2 regions of the Paenibacillus ottowii genome follow, and region 1 is predicted to be linked to the other one. Evidence: riboswitches for the same ligand, from Rfam matches in the RefSeq annotation. Region 1 holds a riboswitch; the other holds the start of a gene.
What was found. Region 1 has a riboswitch for cyclic di-GMP ahead of ACQQ6X_RS02055 (transglutaminase-like domain-containing protein). Riboswitches for the same ligand answer to the same signal wherever they lie in the genome.
Positions count from the first base shown of each region.

Region 1 (3,427 bases):
GCATCAATAACAGTTCCTGTAGAATCTGTAAGGGTTAGCTTGGTTAAAATACTTTCCTGAGTTGCCCTAACTTCAGAAGTTGAGCCCGCAGTTGGTTCAGGGACTGGAGCCGGGACAGCAGGTGGGATGTTAATTGGCTCTGAGGGCATTGGATAAACATCGCTAGTCACACTCTGAACCGGATCGGTTCCTGGGGCCACTGGCAGAGTAGAGTCGGGATTTTGTGCATAGACTTGTGTGGTGCTGAACAAGCACTGCAAAAAGAGCAATAACGCAACCGTTGCTGCATTCCATTTTTTTCTCATACGGTAAACAAATCTCCTATTCTTAAAATACTCTTATTTAACGGCTAGTGGTTATTCCTTCGAGGGCGAGAGAACTGTATTTATATATTCATCATTCATTCATATGATGCTATGTTAGCCGCATTAATACTTAGTGAAAATTTGTGAAAATTCATATTCGGGTGTGAAACTCCTCCTTTTGTCTTGAAATTAGGATCATGGTTAGAGATCTCATTGTCTTTCTGGACTAGAATACATGCCACATCTCAACAATTTCTCAACAAGGATCGAAAAAGAGCCTTGATCATGTGATCAAGGCTCTTCAGGAAATATAGTTCTATTTCTTATTTTTTTAAAATATGAATTAAAAACATTGATATTAATATTGCTTTGTTTTAATGTATTTGGAGGGATCTTTGATCATTTCGAATTTTTGTTTACCCATGTACAGTGCTGCATCTACTGTAGTGTCTACGACCACCCACTGATTGTCGATGTAGACCTCATTCCAGGCATGGTAAGTGTCCACGTAGGAGGATTTGCCCATAACCAGCTTGGTTGGTACATCTACACTTCGCAACATAGCAGCCATCAGTGAAGCATAACCATAACAAATATCTTTTTGAGAGTTCAACGTACGATCAATTTGCGGCAGATAGTCAGTCGTTAAGGCAAAGGCCTGATTAGAGTCATACTTGATATGACTAATTACGTAGTCATAGATTTTTTGCAGCTTTTCGCGATCTGTTGTTGCACCTTGAGTTAATTCCCGGGCTTTTTGAATCGCTTGATTCGTACCGCTCCAGTTGATATTTTGAACGGAATTGAGGTATACCGCTTTGCTATCGTTTAAATTTAACTCGATCGTATCTTGTCCTATTACTTTGTATTGATTACCACTCAGCTGTTCCAAAATACTGATACTATAGTTCCCATTACCCATCTGGAGAGGAAATACTTCTTCGGATTTTCCGGGTGTTAGATTATAAGAGTATTTTTGCGCATCTTTGGCAACCAAAATTTTGGTTTTAACGTTAGGTTTAACGGGGTAACGCACACTGACTGTCCCATGATTTACATTGTTTTGGTCCAACCATGCAACACGATCAGCAGCGTAAATTGTCGAATTTAAAAGAATTGCGGACAGCATAAAAAATAGGAGAAGTGTGGAAAATATCATTTTCCCCATAAAAAACTTCCTTTCGGTGGCCAGGCTGCCATCATCAATAGAAGGCCCTATAGCTTTGCGTCCCTGCCTTTCGACAGGTTTGCCATTTCGTATAAAGTTTTCGGGAAAAATAAGCACGACAAAAAGCCACTTCAACCGGTAGCTGGCTGCCATCATACAGAAGGCCCTGTAGCTTTGCGTCCTTGCCTTTCGACAAGTTTGCCATTTATCCTGAATAGCTTGTACTATTATTCTATCAGTTAGGTACTCTATTAGGCAAGTTTAAATCTCAAATTTTCGCTATTTATCGACAAAACAAGCTTGCAGATTATACATAAGACCTATTTTATTCGGTTTCCCCATTTTTTGCGATAGGAATGAGGCGTTTCTCCAATATGCTCTTTGAACAGATTGATAAAATGACTTGTGTTGGGAATGCCTACATACTGTGCAATATCCACAATAGCTACATCACTAGTTTTAAGCCAGCCTTGAGCAGCCGTGATACGAACATTAATAAGATACTCAATAGGGGAAAAGCCAATCTGTTTTTTAAAGTTTTTAGCCAAGTTGAACTTGTTTAGACCAAACATGTCTGCTAGCGAATCCAGCGTGATCCGTTCACAATAGGATTGGTCCAGATATTGCTTTACCTTGCGCACCTCTGCAGTCCCATCTGAATTTGCATTGGGATTGGTGTAAGGGTGCTGTAAAATAATCGTTAATAACTCAACGATTATTTTGGATGAGAGCAGTTCAGAAGATAAGCTTCTTTCTGGCTGCACATGTAACAAGGTGCGAAGCTTGTCCAATACTACACTTGAATCCTGTAGTGAAATTACAGGCTTATTGTGCTTATCGAACTGTTCGTAGAAATGGTCAATAAGATTGCCATTAAGGTTCACGCTAATAAACTCCCATGTCTTCTGACAGGAAGCTTTGTATTGTACATATTCTTCGCAATTAATAAAAAGCATATCATGAGGTTTCAATATATAATCCTTGCCCCGGTATTGCAGTTCCCCTCTTCCGGACAGGGTAAAAAGGAGCAAAAAAGAGGTAAGCTTTTGCCGTTCCATTACATAAGCATCTGTTTTGAAATAGCCTATTTCCTGTATATAAAAGAGGGATTTTTTAGCGAAAGCAGAGGGTGTACATATAATTGCAACTGGATCTTCGCTCAAGACATACTGGGCATTTTTTTGGTTTGTTGTCATATCCAATTCCTTTACAAAAGAACAATTTTAGTAAGACAATTGTAGTTTGTTTCACGAATATCCTTTTAGAACCGGAGTTCCCATTTACAAAGGTTATTTTATCACATTAAAGTATATTCATGTATCGATTTGAGGCTATACAATATATAACAGAATTAACCAGAAAGCACCTGTTTGAAAAGGACAGGGACCTTCTGGAATTCATTTCTTAACTTAAAGAAATGAAGGATAAAGTTGGGAAAAATAGTTTCCTCAATGAATATATCATAGTCTTGCAATTCCACTTTTTGAGGTATATATCCTTTCGGTTTCAGGAAAATGGGACCATATTTCGACAAAATGATTCAAAGGGCTCATTTTGTTAGAAAATAGTTGTATTTTTATTGTGGAGATATTATTCACGAAAATGTATGGATAAGTGTGGTTATGCGAACTCAATTTAAGCTAATGTGCAAATTTTAAATATCATGCAATTTGTTGACAAGAGAGTACAGTAACCTTTGGTATCTGTACAGGCAATGATATGATGGTACTACGGATGTAATGAAACACATTTTACAGTCAGTTTGGAGGACTACAGGATGGGAAAAACAAAAAACACAAAAACCGCAGCAGCTTGGTCACTTGTGATGATGGGAGCGGGCTTTGCTGCTACGTTACCTTTTCAACAATTTGGCTGGGCCCGTCTTTTGGCCGGATCTTTTGAAGCCGGACTTGTAGGAGGATTGGCAGACTGGTTTGCCGTAACCGCGTTATTC
Region 1 is NZ_CP191577.1:455,653-459,079, forward strand. It holds gene ACQQ6X_RS02050 (collagen binding domain-containing protein) at 1-305, opposite strand, end outside; gene ACQQ6X_RS02055 (transglutaminase-like domain-containing protein) at 664-1,434, opposite strand; cyclic di-GMP riboswitch class I at 1,486-1,567, opposite strand; cyclic di-GMP riboswitch class I at 1,608-1,686, opposite strand; gene ACQQ6X_RS02060 (AraC family transcriptional regulator) at 1,794-2,669, opposite strand; gene ACQQ6X_RS02065 (DUF445 domain-containing protein) at 3,251-3,427, shown strand, end outside.

Region 2 (3,427 bases), 1.8 Mb from region 1:
CTGTACGAATCAAAACAGGATTGCCGCTCAAATTCATATTGTTGAAATATTCGCCCCGCAGCCCGTTCACATATACCACATCAGGCACGGAAGGAGGAGTCGGAGCTGGGGGTACGACCACTACTGGGGGAGCAGGGATAGGCTCGCTTTGTCCCTCACCCGGTAAGGTCGGTATGTCTGTCCCAGGTAGTTGCATTGCTGCCAGCCCTTTTTTCACATCATCCCGTGTCAAACTCCTTGGATCGTTCATATAATCCTGTATTTGATTGGTTGTGTTATTCTCGGTCAACATGTTGCCCCACGTCATGGAATATACCCATTTCGGCTGAGCCTGCAACACCTCAGAGCTAGGCATCTCACCATGCTCCCCAATGGCAATCGGCTTATTCCGTGCCAGTCCGAGCAATCCTTCATAATGACTTTGCTTAAAATCATTGTTGTAAATGTCTAGTGCCAAAATATCCACTTTGTCATCCCCCGGATATTTCGGAGTATACGGGACAGTGTAAGAATTAGGAGCATTGGGACTCCACACCCACAGCAGGTTGTTCAATTGATGCGTGTTTACAAAACGGTCGTACATGATAGTCCATAGCTGATTGAAATTGTTCTTGTTTCCCCACCAGAACCAGTCGCCATTCATTTCATGGTAAGGTCTCCACAATACCGGAACCCCTGCATCACGAAGCTGCTTTAACGATACAGCGACCTTATCCAGATCGGCAATAAGGAGGTTATACTGCGTAGTGCCTGGCGTTACGTATTTATTGAACTCCGCCTGACTTACTTTTGCCTGCACATTGGCCCAAGTCAGCGGCCTACCCGGCAGCGCTTCATGAAAAGTCATCGTCACAATACCGCCAGATCTGCTCCAAAGAATAGCGCTATCAACGACATTTTTACGTTGTGCTGCTTCTATAGTGTCAGATTGACCAGAGATGGCTCCCATCTCATAGCCGTGCAGACCCACATACGCCTGGCTGATTTTATGGACCTTGTTGCTTAGTTCATCTGGGCTCTCCAAATAATCATGCTGACCAGTGACTGTTTTTTTTCCAGAGATGCTGAGTAAATAATTGTATAGTTCACGGGCCTGAGTAGAAGCGTCCGAATTAACAGGTTGTAATGAAGCGGCATTTACCACAGACAAAAAACCACCAAAACCGACGGGAAACAAAGAAAAAAGCATAACAACGGGGAGCACATGACGTATCAGTCGATACAGAGGAATAAATTTGAATCTCACTTTTGCTCTTCCTTTCGGTAGCTAGGCTGCCATCCTTACGGGAAGGCCCTTTAGCTTTGCGTACCTGCCTTTCGACAGGGCTGCGTTTATCGTTGGAAGGAGTTTGGATTCCTTCTTAACCTAAGTATCGACTTTTTTTTACCAAAATTTAATAGGTCATGTTCATAAATTTACAGGTTTTCGCCCAATTTCGACAGTTTAGGTCATAAATTTTCATCAAATTTTCTTTTTTACGTTTTTACGAAAATAATTATCAGATAAATTGATGACGAGAAATTTCATTCCAATTCATACAAAAGCGTACAATATCCTCTTCAACCAACTCAGAGCCAGTCTGCACTTCAATCAAATCCACATCGGTCACAGCTAAAATGCTATGCTTCGTCCCTTCAGGGATGCGGACGACATCACCAGCCTTCACCTTGTGCAGCTTCTCATTCAAAATAATTTCTGCTTCGCCGCTAATAATAGTCCAGATTTCGCTCCGTTTGAAGTGAAGCTGGTAGCTGATATTTTTACCTTTGCGTACGCGGATTCGTTTGGTCAGAACCTCATTACCCTCGTCATACTTTACATAGTCTACAACCCGATACTGCCCCCAACGACGTTCTTCATACATTGGACGCTGATCATGAGCCTTGAGCACTTCCTTGATGCGTGGACTTTCTGCCTTATTGGTCACAAGAATACCATCTGGGCTAGCAGCTACAATCAGATCATTCGTTCCAATGATCGCCACCGGAATGTCCAACTCATTAATAAGACTCGTATTAACACAATCCTCCGTTACTACCCCTCTGCCCACTTGCTGATGAGACATCTCTTCTGTGAGGGTGTTCCAGGTTCCTAGATCCTTCCAAAAACCATTGTATGGAAGAACGACGATATCCTTTTCCTTCTCGACTACTTCGTAGTCAAAGCTGATTTTTTCCAAAGAAGCATATTGCTTTTGCATTTCTTCATAATTCAGCGGCAAGCCCTTGGCTGCCAAAATATCCAGCAAATAGCTTAATTTGAATGCAAAAACCCCGCAGTTCCATAAAGCATTGCGTTCCATTAGACGTTCCGCCTGCTCCCGGTCGGGTTTCTCTTGAAAATGGCTCACTTCACGGTAGCCTGTGCTACCTTGAATGGCATCGTTTTTTGGAATAATATAACCGTATTTCTCTGAAGGATAGGAAGGGACAACCCCGATTAGTGCAAGCTTTCCTTCACTCTCCTGAAGTGTATGTTCCAGTTGGGCTACGGAAGCAAAGAAAGCATCCTCTACATAAGGATCTACAGGCAATATAGCTATAATTTCATCAGGCGAAACACCTGCAATGGAATATAGATAAGTCGCTGTCAGTGCAATCGCAGGAAAGGTATCTCTGCGTTCCGGCTCAACAATAATGCGCGTATTCGGTCCGACCTGACTCTGGATCATTTCGACCTGCGCTCTTCCTGTCGCAATAAACGAGGATTCGGATAATCCGTTGTCTCCCAATTGTCTCCATACCCGCTGCACCATAGATTCCGAAATCCCTTCCGGGCTCTCCAGGACCTTCAAAAATTGTTTGGAACGGGAATCGTTGGATAACGGCCATAATCTTTTACCGGAACCACCAGACAAAAGTACGAGCTTCATATCTCTCCACTTCCTCTCTATTATGTGTGGGTGATCGAATGGGGCTAGGTTGAGTAGCCCGCTACGGGCTGGATTTGATCTTACGATCGCTGTTGTCGTGGGATTCTTCGGATTGTGTAAGACATTTATATGTAAGAATCCCACTTCAAAGGCGACCGCTCCGTTTCTCCAGATTCAAATCCATTCCTGCGCTACTCAAAAATGCATCATACGATCATACCTTGTGGTGCAAAAGGCACGACCGGACATTATTAAGTCCGGTCAGCCTGTAAAAAACGTTCGGGAGCTCGGCGCTTGCCCGCTGTGCTTGCAAGCTTCTAGAATCGAGGTTTCGTAACGTCTTGCCAAGATTGCTGTGACAATCGCAATGGCGTCTTTACTATACAGGAGCAGCATATCCGCATGGTAAGCTTGCTCCACAGGGGGGCACTGGGCCATAGCCGCATGGTAGGCTTGCTCCACAGGGGACGCTGGGCATAGCCGCATGGCGTCCTTGATCAGAAGGAGCGGCTCAATCATGCCGCTCCTTCTGATCCACCCTTCCTACTCCCATC
Region 2 is NZ_CP191577.1:2,291,160-2,294,586, forward strand. It holds gene ACQQ6X_RS10990 (glycosyl hydrolase) at 1-1,246, opposite strand, end outside; cyclic di-GMP riboswitch class I at 1,260-1,341, opposite strand; gene ACQQ6X_RS10995 (sugar phosphate nucleotidyltransferase) at 1,500-2,873, opposite strand; gene ACQQ6X_RS11000 (hypothetical protein) at 3,135-3,392, opposite strand.
Region 2: another riboswitch for cyclic di-GMP. It lies ahead of ACQQ6X_RS10990 (glycosyl hydrolase); the one in region 1 lies ahead of ACQQ6X_RS02055 (transglutaminase-like domain-containing protein).